DNA from 3 places in the Priestia sp. Y58 genome. Region 1 is predicted to be linked to each of the others. Evidence: predicted binding sites of a transcription regulator. Region 1 holds the regulator's gene; each other region holds the start of a gene.

What was found. Region 1 encodes Rex, which represses fermentation and respiration genes when NADH is low (regulators of the CRP and FNR family bind a similar motif). Its sites were predicted from a motif close to TTGTGAAATATTTCACAA; they were not measured.
Region 2: the regulator Rex is predicted to act here: its motif matches at 1,774-1,791, upstream of MMB68_RS19635 (anion permease).
Region 3: the regulator Rex is predicted to act here: its motif matches at 1,399-1,416, upstream of MMB68_RS19570 (cytochrome ubiquinol oxidase subunit I).

Annotation. Positions count from the first base shown of each region.
Region 1 is NZ_JAKWFL010000019.1:11,443-14,728, reverse strand. Features, by position in the region: gene MMB68_RS27230 (ABC-F family ATP-binding cassette domain-containing protein) at 1-935, opposite strand, end outside; gene MMB68_RS27225 (redox-sensing transcriptional repressor Rex) at 1,394-2,032, shown strand; gene tatA (twin-arginine translocase TatA/TatE family subunit) at 2,086-2,271, shown strand; gene tatC (twin-arginine translocase subunit TatC) at 2,287-3,042, shown strand; gene MMB68_RS27210 (YdiK family protein) at 3,069-3,286, opposite strand, start outside.
Region 2 is NZ_JAKWFL010000006.1:321,987-325,272, reverse strand. Features, by position in the region: gene MMB68_RS19645 (PepSY domain-containing protein) at 1-246, shown strand, start outside; gene MMB68_RS19640 (class I SAM-dependent rRNA methyltransferase) at 440-1,639, shown strand; gene MMB68_RS19635 (anion permease) at 1,918-3,286, shown strand, end outside.
Region 3 is NZ_JAKWFL010000006.1:303,836-307,121, reverse strand. Features, by position in the region: gene MMB68_RS19580 (threonine/serine exporter family protein) at 1-724, shown strand, start outside; gene MMB68_RS19575 (threonine/serine exporter family protein) at 739-1,194, shown strand; gene MMB68_RS19570 (cytochrome ubiquinol oxidase subunit I) at 1,496-2,902, shown strand; gene cydB (cytochrome d ubiquinol oxidase subunit II) at 2,889-3,286, shown strand, end outside.

The DNA.
Region 1 (3,286 bases):
CCTTCGTTAGGTCGATTTATTAACTCCATTCGATCGAGCTGCTTACGTCTGCTTTGCGCACGTTTTGTAGTCGATGCGCGGGCGATGTTTCGCTGAATAAAATCATTTAGTTTTGCGACTTCATCTTGCTGCTTTTCGTACTGACGCAACTCTTTTTCATATCGCTCTGCTTTTTGTACAAGGTATTTAGAGTAGTTGCCCGTGTACTTGACCGTTGTTTTTTGTGTGACTTCATACACTTGATTTACGACCTTATCAAGGAAGTAACGATCGTGTGAAACAATTAAAATAGCTCCTTCATACCCTTGCAGAAACTGTTCCAGCCATGCTAAAGTTTCAATATCTAAGTGGTTGGTAGGCTCATCCAGAATAAGCAAGTCTGGCTTTGTTAAAAGCAGTTTTGCAAGAGCCAAGCGCGTTTTTTGTCCACCGCTCAAGGAGGAAATAGGGGTGCTATAGTCAAAGTTTGAAAAACGGAAACCGTGAAGAATAGATCGTGTATCCGCTTCATATTGATAGCCGCCTAAATCTTTGAACGTTACTTGAAGCTGATCGTACTCTTTGGTTAGTTTTTCGTATTGAACTGAATCATTAAAAATGTCTGGATCGCCCATCTTTGTTTCAAGCGTACGTAATTCTTTTTCCATCTTCTTTAACGGAGCAAAGACCGTCATCATTTCTTCCCATATGGAGAGTGTTGACTCAAGAACTGTATCTTGTCCCATATAATCAATGGAAACACCTTTAGGTTTAATAATTTCTCCGCTGTCATAAGAAAGCTGCTCAGCAATAATTTTTAATAAAGTTGATTTACCAGCACCGTTTCGTCCCACTAGGGCAATGCGGTCTTTTGATTGTACTTCTAACTTTATATTCGATAAAATGGGTTCTGCCCCATAGTATTTTGTAATACCGTTCAATTGTAGAATAATCATTTTTTCACCTCTAGTAGTATATCCATAGTGTATTTTAACATATTTTCAACTACAAGTTCTTCCTACAAGCGTTTGTAATTTGCAGAGGGACAAGAACAAATGATGAAGCGAATGTTTTGATTCATGAAATAAAATGATTTTACCTGCACATTTTATACAGGATACTATGTTAAAATAAGAGATAAGTGCATCTCTGAACTTATATATGATGGATGTAGAAAATCCGTCATGACTAACAAACGGATCCTTTGAAGGGCTAATTGCTTCGTTCTAGCTACCGACTTTAAGTAGTGCTGGATAGACAAAAGGCGTCGGGGTGTGAAGCGGAGTATATATAAAACAAGAGAAAAGAGAGAGAATTGGAAGCGCTACCTCAAAGCGGTTGAGGCTTTGTGAAAGGTAATGCAATATGACTTGAAAATGTTAGTAATGACATACATGAACTGAGGGGGTACAACGTGAACACTGAACAATTAAAAATACCACAAGCAACGGCTAAACGATTGCCGCTTTATTATCGTTTTTTAAAAAACTTGCATGCTTCTGGTAAACAGCGTGTTTCGTCAGCGGAGTTAAGTGAGGCAGTGAAAGTTGATTCTGCTACTATTCGCCGGGATTTTTCTTACTTTGGAGCATTAGGGAAAAAGGGATACGGCTACAATGTGAATTATTTACTTACATTTTTCCGTAAAACGTTAGACCAAGATGAAGTAACGAAAGTAGCACTTATTGGCGTAGGGAATCTGGGAACGGCCTTTTTAAATTATAATTTTATTAAAAATAATAACACCAAAATTGAGTGCGCTTTTGATGTGATAGAAGATAAAGTCGGTACAAAAGTAGGCGACGTGCCGGTTTATCACCTTGACCAATTGGAAGATTATATGAGTGATGATATCTCAGTGGCGATTTTAACCGTTCCTGCCACTGTGGCTCAGCAAATTACCGATCGTTTAGTGAATTGCGGAATTAAAGGGATTTTAAACTTCACTCCTGCACGCTTAAACGTACCGGATGAGATTCGACTGCATCATATTGATCTGGCTGTAGAATTACAGTCGCTTGTCTACTTTTTGAAAAATTATCCTGTTGAATAAGATGGACTGTGTTACGATTTCCTTAAGTCTAAATTAATAAGGAGAGTGGGAATATGGGGATTGGAGCAGGCAGTTGGATTATTATTGCGATTGTAGCACTGCTTATTTTTGGACCGAAACGGTTACCGGAGCTAGGAAGATCAGTCGGGCAAACGCTTAGAGAGTTTAAGCATGCCGCTAGCGGTGCATCAGAAGATCGTGAAAAAGATAAACAGCGTCAAGTAGATGACAAAGAGTAAAAGGGTGATCATAGTATGACCGAACAAGAAATGTCAATATATGATCATATAGGAGAGCTGCGAAAACGCATTTTAATTGTTTTATTTTTCTTTGTCATTGCCACAATTGGCGGCTTTTTTATAGCGGATAAAGTTATTGTCTATTTACAGCATGCTGATGAGGCAAAAAATTTAACGATGAATGCATTTAGGCTAACAGATCCAGTTAAGATTTATATGCAGTTTGCTGTTATTATTGGCTGTGTACTTGCAGCTCCTGTTGCACTGTATCAACTTTGGGCATTTATTAGTCCTGGTTTATATGAAAAAGAGCGTAAGGTAACGCTTGGATATATTCCTGTTTCCATTTTTCTCTTTATCGGCGGTGTCTCTTTTTCTTATTTTGTGTTGTTTCCATTTGTCGTCGATTTTATGACGCGCGTTTCTGATGAGCTGAATGTAAACCAAGTGATTGGCATTAATGAATACTTTTCTTTTTTAATGCAGCTCACACTGCCTTTTGGGCTGTTGTTTCAGCTTCCTGTTGTCGTCATGTTTTTGACGCGATTAGGAATTATCACGCCTATGTTTTTATCTCAAATTCGAAAGTATGCCTATTTCGTACTGCTAGTTATTGCCGCACTTATTACACCACCGGAATTGCTCTCGCACATGATGGTGACAGTGCCGCTCTTAATTTTGTATGAAATCAGCATCATTATTTCCCGCATTTCGTATCGCAAAGTGTTAAAGGCAAGGGCAGAGCAAGAAAGAGAAGATGTTAGTATGTAAAAAAAACCACTGAAACAGTGGTTTTTTTATTTAGATGAATCATCTTGATTTTTATATTGCTGCTGCAACTTTTTAATTTTATAGTGCAAGATAAAAATGCGAACCGCAAATCTGAAATCGAACGCGGCTACGAGTGCAAATAAGATTGTGGGGAAATTCCACACGGTTTCCTGAGCATTTTGAATAGCCAGGTAGGTGAATAAAACCCCCATAATAATATAAATAAACCCTCGTGTTAAAGGGA
Region 2 (3,286 bases), on a different contig from region 1:
AATACGGAATACACAGTTACAATCGATGCGGTTTCGGGTGAAATCACACATGTAAAACATGATAATCTTCAGCCGTTAACGGAGAACGCTGTAAAAGTTCTTGCTTTAAAACATCAAGAAGGAAAAGTAGAGCATATTGAGCTTATAACAGAAAACTCAATAACTGTATACGTGGTGACTTTAGTGAGCGGAAGCAAGCAGCAGACGCTTAAGTTCGATGCATATACTGGACAAGAGTGCTCATAATTTTTTATCTTAAAACATAAAACATACATTTCATTTTTCATTCATATCAAGCAGAGGGTGCTTCAAGGCATCCTCTGCTTTTCTATTTTGTAACTGGAAACATTACCGGTTATCTATGTTAAGATAAATGTAGATTATTCTCGTAAAATGGATAAAACTAGAATGAACTAAATTAAATAGATAGGGTGTACACATGAGAAAAGAAGTACAAGTTATAGCCAAAGAAGCTTTTATTAAAAAAGTGAATAAAGGTTATCCACTCATTGAAAAAGATGCGCTTGTTGATGGTCATAAACTGCAAGAAGAAGGCGTTATTATTAACTTAGTCACTCCAAAGAATCAATTCTTAGCCAAAGGCTATTATGGAAAACAAAACAAAGGCTACGGATGGATTCTGACGAAGAAGAAAAGTGAACAAGTTGACGCGGCATTTTTTGCACGAAAAATTGAGCGAGCTATTGCCTCTCGTCACGATTTTTATGCGTCTGAAGATACAACTGCTTTTCGTGTATTTAATAGTGAAGGTGACGGAATTGGCGGCTTAATCATTGATTATTATGACGGATATTACGTCACGAGTTGGTATAGTGAAGGAATTTATCAATTTAAAGAATACGTTATTGAAGCTTTAAAATCTGCGCCTAACTTTAAAGGGCTGTACCAGAAAAAACGTTTCAACGTAAAAGGGCAGTATATTGAAGAAGATGATTTTGTCACAGGAAATAAAGGTGAATTCCCTTTAATTGTAAAAGAAAATGGTATTCGTTTTGCCGTTTATTTAAATGACGGAGCGATGGTTGGGGTCTTTTTAGATCAGCGAGACGTCCGTAAAACGATTCGAGATAAATATGCAAAAGGAAAGACCGTTCTAAACATGTTTTCGTATACAGGCGCATTTTCAGTGGCGGCCGCTCTTGGAGGAGCTGCGAAAACAACAAGTGTCGACTTAGCCAATCGCAGCTTGGCAAAAACAATTGAGCAATTTAGTGTAAATGGAATTGATCACGAAGCACAGGACATTATTGTGGAAGATGTTTTTAAGTATTTTAAATATGCGGTTAAGAAGAATATGACGTTTGATCTTGTGGTGCTAGATCCGCCGAGCTTTGCTAAATCGAAAAAGCATACGTTCAGCGCGGCAAAAGACTACAAAGATTTATTAAAAGAAGCCATTGCTCTTACAAAGCCAAATGGTGTCATTGTAGCTTCGACGAATGCAAGTAATTTTGATATGAAAAAATTTCATTCGTTTATTGAAAAAGCTTTTAACGAAAAAGGGGAACGTTACAAAATGATGGAGCAGTTCTCTCTTCCAGCTGATTTTAAAACAATAAAAGAATTTAAGTCAGGTGATTATCTCAAAGTCGTGTTTATTCAAAAAGTAAATCGTTAAATGCAAGGCTGCATGATGAACTCATGCAGCTTATTTATTTTGATGAAATAACGCTTACAAGCTATTTTGAAGGGAATAAAATGAAGGTGAAAGATAAAAATTGTCAATATGTATGATAAAATAATAAAGGAATTATGCTCAACACTTCACAAATTTACAATATCATCCTTATGAAACGTATTTTTACAATTATTTTATTTTACAGTGGACAAGTATTGGGTACGAAGGGGAAAGAGCATACTACTATTATTATTTAAAAACATGAAAGGAGAAAGATTATGGCTGAAACAACTAAAAAGCCTGCCGGCGAAGTGAAGTTTATTCCTTTATTAATTTGTCTGGCAATCGGACTTGTTTTATGGTTTATTACACCTCCGTCCGGACTTGATGTGAAGGCTTGGCACTTATTCGCTATTTTTGTGGCTACTATCGTAGGTCTTATCATTAAACCATTGCCATTAGGCAGTGTAGCTATTTTATCTTTAACCATTATTGTATTAACTAATACATTAACACTTGAACAATCGCTCAGCGGTTTTCAAAATACGACGATTTGGTTGATCGTTATTGCATTCTTTATTTCTAGAGGTTTTATTAAGACTGGTCTAGGAACAAGGGTTGCCTATATCTTTGTTCGTTTGTTCGGTAAAAAGACGTTGGGACTATCGTATTCTCTTATCGTAAGTGATTTACTTTTATCACCTGCAATGCCGTCTAATACAGCACGAGCTGGAGGAATTATTCTTCCAATCATTCGTTCTTTATCTGAAACATACGGATCGAGAACTGGAGACGGTACGGAGCGCAGAGTCGGTGCTTTCTTAACAAAAGTATCGTTTCAAGGAGATATGATTACATCGGCTATGTTCGTAACGGCAATGGCGGCCAATCCTCTTGCTGTTAAAATGACGGAACAAATTACAGGAAAGACTATTTCATGGGTTGGATGGGCAGCGGCTGCAATCGTACCTGGAATTATTAGTTTAATTGTTATTCCGCTCGTTATTTATAAGCTTTATCCGCCAGAATTAAAAGAAACGCCGGAAGCATCTGAAATTGCAGCAAAAAAACTAAATGAAATGGGTCCGCTAAAGAAAGAAGAATGGTACATGATTGGCGTATTTTTACTTCTTCTTGTGCTGTGGATTTTTGGAGCTAATTTAAATATTAATGCAACAACAACTGCTTTTATTGGTCTATGTGCGCTGCTTTTAACGCAAGTGTTAAGCTGGTCGGACATCAAAAAAGAACAGGGAGCATGGGATACATTAGTCTGGTTTGCTGTTTTGGTTATGATGGCAACTTTCTTAAATGATCTAGGCATGATTCCTTGGTTCAGTGATCTGATGAAAGGCACTGTTAGTCATATGTCTTGGATGACGGCGTTGATTGTACTAGCTATTGCATATTTTTATTCTCACTACTTTTTTGCAAGTAACACGGCTCACGTCAGCGCTATGTACGCAGCATTTTTATCTGTCATTGTGGCCGCTGGTGCGCCTCCGTTACTGTCAGCATTGATTTTAGCGTTCTTTAGCAATTTATTTGGCTGTTTAACTCACTACGGCAGTGGGCCGGCACCGGTGTTCTTCGGTAGTGGATATGTAACGCAGCAAAAATGGTGGTCGCTCGGCTTTTTAATTTCAA
Region 3 (3,286 bases), on a different contig from region 1:
CGTTAGCTTACTAGCAGGTAAAATTATGTTAGAAAGCGGAGCAGAAACGTATCGAGTAGAAGACACAATGATGCGGATTGCAGCGTCTTACGGTATAAAAAAATCCCACAGCTATGTGACGCCAACAGGGATTATGTTTTCACTTGAAACGAAAGAACCGACGAAAACGAAGTTAATTCGTATTTCCGAACGAACGACAGATTTAAAAAAAGTAACCATGGTAAATAGCGTCTCAAGAACAATCAGTCAAGGAAACATCTCCTTAGAGGAAGCGTATGAAATGCTACAAGAAATTGAAGCAACGAACGTAGCTTTTCCACTATGGGTTCAACTTGCAGCTGCATCCATTTCTAGCGGATGCTTTTTAATCATGTTTCAAGGTTTATGGACGGACTTTATTCCAGCTATGTTTTCAGGAGGTCTCGGATTTTTAACCGTGGTGTATTTCCACCGTCTTATTCCGATTCGCTTTTTTGCTGAGTTTACCGCTTCGTTAGTTATTGGACTTTTATCAGCTCTTTTAGTCGCTTCAGGACTAGGCACGCAAATTGATAAAATTATTATTGGATCCGTTATGCCTCTCGTTCCTGGCTTATCCATTACCAATGCAGTGCGAGACTTAATGGCGGGACATTTACTGTCTGGATTATCAAAAGGAGCAGAAGCGTTTCTGACGGCATTCGCTATTGGTGCAGGTATTGCCATTGTATTTACGCTTCTATAGAAGGGAGGCATCATATGCATATCGTAGAGCAGATAATTACAAGTTTTATTGCTTCAGCAGCATTTGGGATCATTTTTAATGTTCCACGTGAATCATTATTAAAAAGTGGCTTTGTCGGAATGATTGGCTGGCTCATTTACTATTTGCTAACGTTCTATGGCGTAGATGAAATTCCAAGCACAGTTGCATCGGCCTTCTTTATTGCTATTATTAGTCAAATTTACGCAAAAATTTACCGAACGCCGATCATTATTTTCACCGTAGCAGGTATTATTCCGCTCGTTCCAGGAGGAACAGCATACGATGCCATGCGTAACTTTGTAGAAAATAATTATAATGAAGCGATTAGTCTTGCAGCGAAAGCCTTTATGATTTCAGGTTCAATTGCCATTGGTATTGTGTTTTCTGAAGTCATCAACCAAATCATTCGTCAATCTAAATTAAATGCGAAAGCAAAATATCGACCGTAGGGAAGCAAGCTCAAATCAGAGCGTGCTTTTTTTATGAAAAAAATAAAGAGATCCTTCACTTTTTTGTCACAAGAAAGTCACGTTTTAGTCTAAAAACGTTCAAAAAATGTACGTGCACAGCTAAAAAAATAGACTATACTATGTAAATAGAAAGAGAGATATTACATATGTATGTGAAATACTGAGCATATCTCTCGAATTATTATGCTCAATGTTTCACAATGTAAGTAAAAGATACTCAGAAATGAGCAAAGTATCTATAGAAATGATGAATGTTCTTATATATGAAAGGAGAAAGAAGATGGATACAGTCATACTATCACGTATTCAATTTGCATCAACGACGCTGTTTCATTTTATCTTTGTACCGCTGTCTATCGGCCTTGTCTTTTTAGTAGCGATCATGGAAACGATGTACGTAGTAAAAAAAGATGAACAGTATAAAAAGATGGCAAAGTTTTGGGGGCACTTATTCCTGATTAACTTTGCTGTCGGAGTCGTAACAGGTATTTTACAAGAATTTCAGTTTGGCATGAACTGGTCAGAGTACTCAAGGTTTGTAGGAGATGTATTCGGTGCGCCGCTCGCTATTGAAGCACTGCTAGCGTTTTTTATGGAGTCCACGTTCCTCGGGCTGTGGATTTTCGGGTGGGATCGTTTGCCTAAATGGCTGCACTGTCTATGTATTTGGCTTGTTAGTCTAGGTACTATTTTTTCAGCGTTCTTTATTTTAACGGCTAACTCTTTTATGCAGCATCCGGTTGGAATGGAGCTGAATAATGGCCGTTTAGAAATGAATAACTTCTTTAAATTGTTAACAAACGGTCAGCTGTGGGTTGAATTCCCTCATACAATTTTAGGTTCGTTTGCAACAGGCGCCTTTTTTATTACGGGTGTCAGTGCTGTTATGCTCTTGAAGAAAAAACATGTGGCTTTTGCCAAAAAATCATTTCAAGTTGCCATTATTGTAGGGTTAGTTTCAGGTGTAGGAATTGCGTTATCTGGTCATGAACAGGCTGGATACTTAGTTAAAACACAGCCGATGAAAATGGCCGCAAGTGAAGGATTATGGGAAAACAGCGGAAGTCCAGGCGCTTGGACAGTAACAGCAAATATTCACCCCGATGAAAAGAAAAATACGAGCGAAATCAAAATACCTTATTTATTAAGCTTCTTATCATACGGGAAATTTTCAGGCTCCGTTCCTGGGATGAACGAGCTGCAGGAGCAGTATACGGCGAAATATGGAGCAGGAAATTATATTCCACCCGTTCGGACAACATTTTGGAGTTTCCGTATTATGGCTGGTCTAGGTGGCGTATTATGTGCATTAGGCATTTGGGGCACGTACTTGCTTTCTCGTAAAAAACTTCAAGAAAGCAAACTATTTTTACGTATTATGACGATTGCCATTGCCTTTCCGTTCCTTGGGAGCTCAGCAGGTTGGATTATGACAGAGATTGGCCGTCAGCCTTGGGTTGTATTTGGCTATATGAAAACGGAAGATGCCGTGTCTCCTGGTGTCACAGCAGGTGAATTGCTGTTTTCTATTATCTCGTTTTCAGTCTTTTATTTAATTTTAGCTGTGATTATGGTGTTCTTGTTCGTTAAAGAAATTAAAAAAGGTCCAGATCACGATCACGAAGCACATACAAAAGTAACATCAACTGATCCGTTTACAAAGGAGGGATACAATGTTTTCTCTTAATGAATTCTGGTATTTACTAGTATCCATTCTGTTTGTTGGTTTTATCTTTTTAGAAGGCTTTGATTTTGGTATTGGAATGGTGTCTCGTTTTTTAGGGAGAAACGACTTAGAGCGACGAGCTTTTATTAATACAATCGGTCCTTTTTGGGATGCAAATGAAGTTTGGCTAATTTCAGCAATCGGTGCTATGTTTGCCGCTTTTCCAAACTGGTATGCAACGCTATTAAGCGGGTCATATGTTCTTTTTGTTCTTCTTTTGCTTTCGCTGATTGGCCGCGGTGTAGCATTTGAATTTCGAGGAAAAGTTGAAAAACAAGCGTGGAAAAATGCGTGGGATTGGGTTATCTTCTTTGGAAGTCTTTTTCCACCGCTCATTTTCGGCAT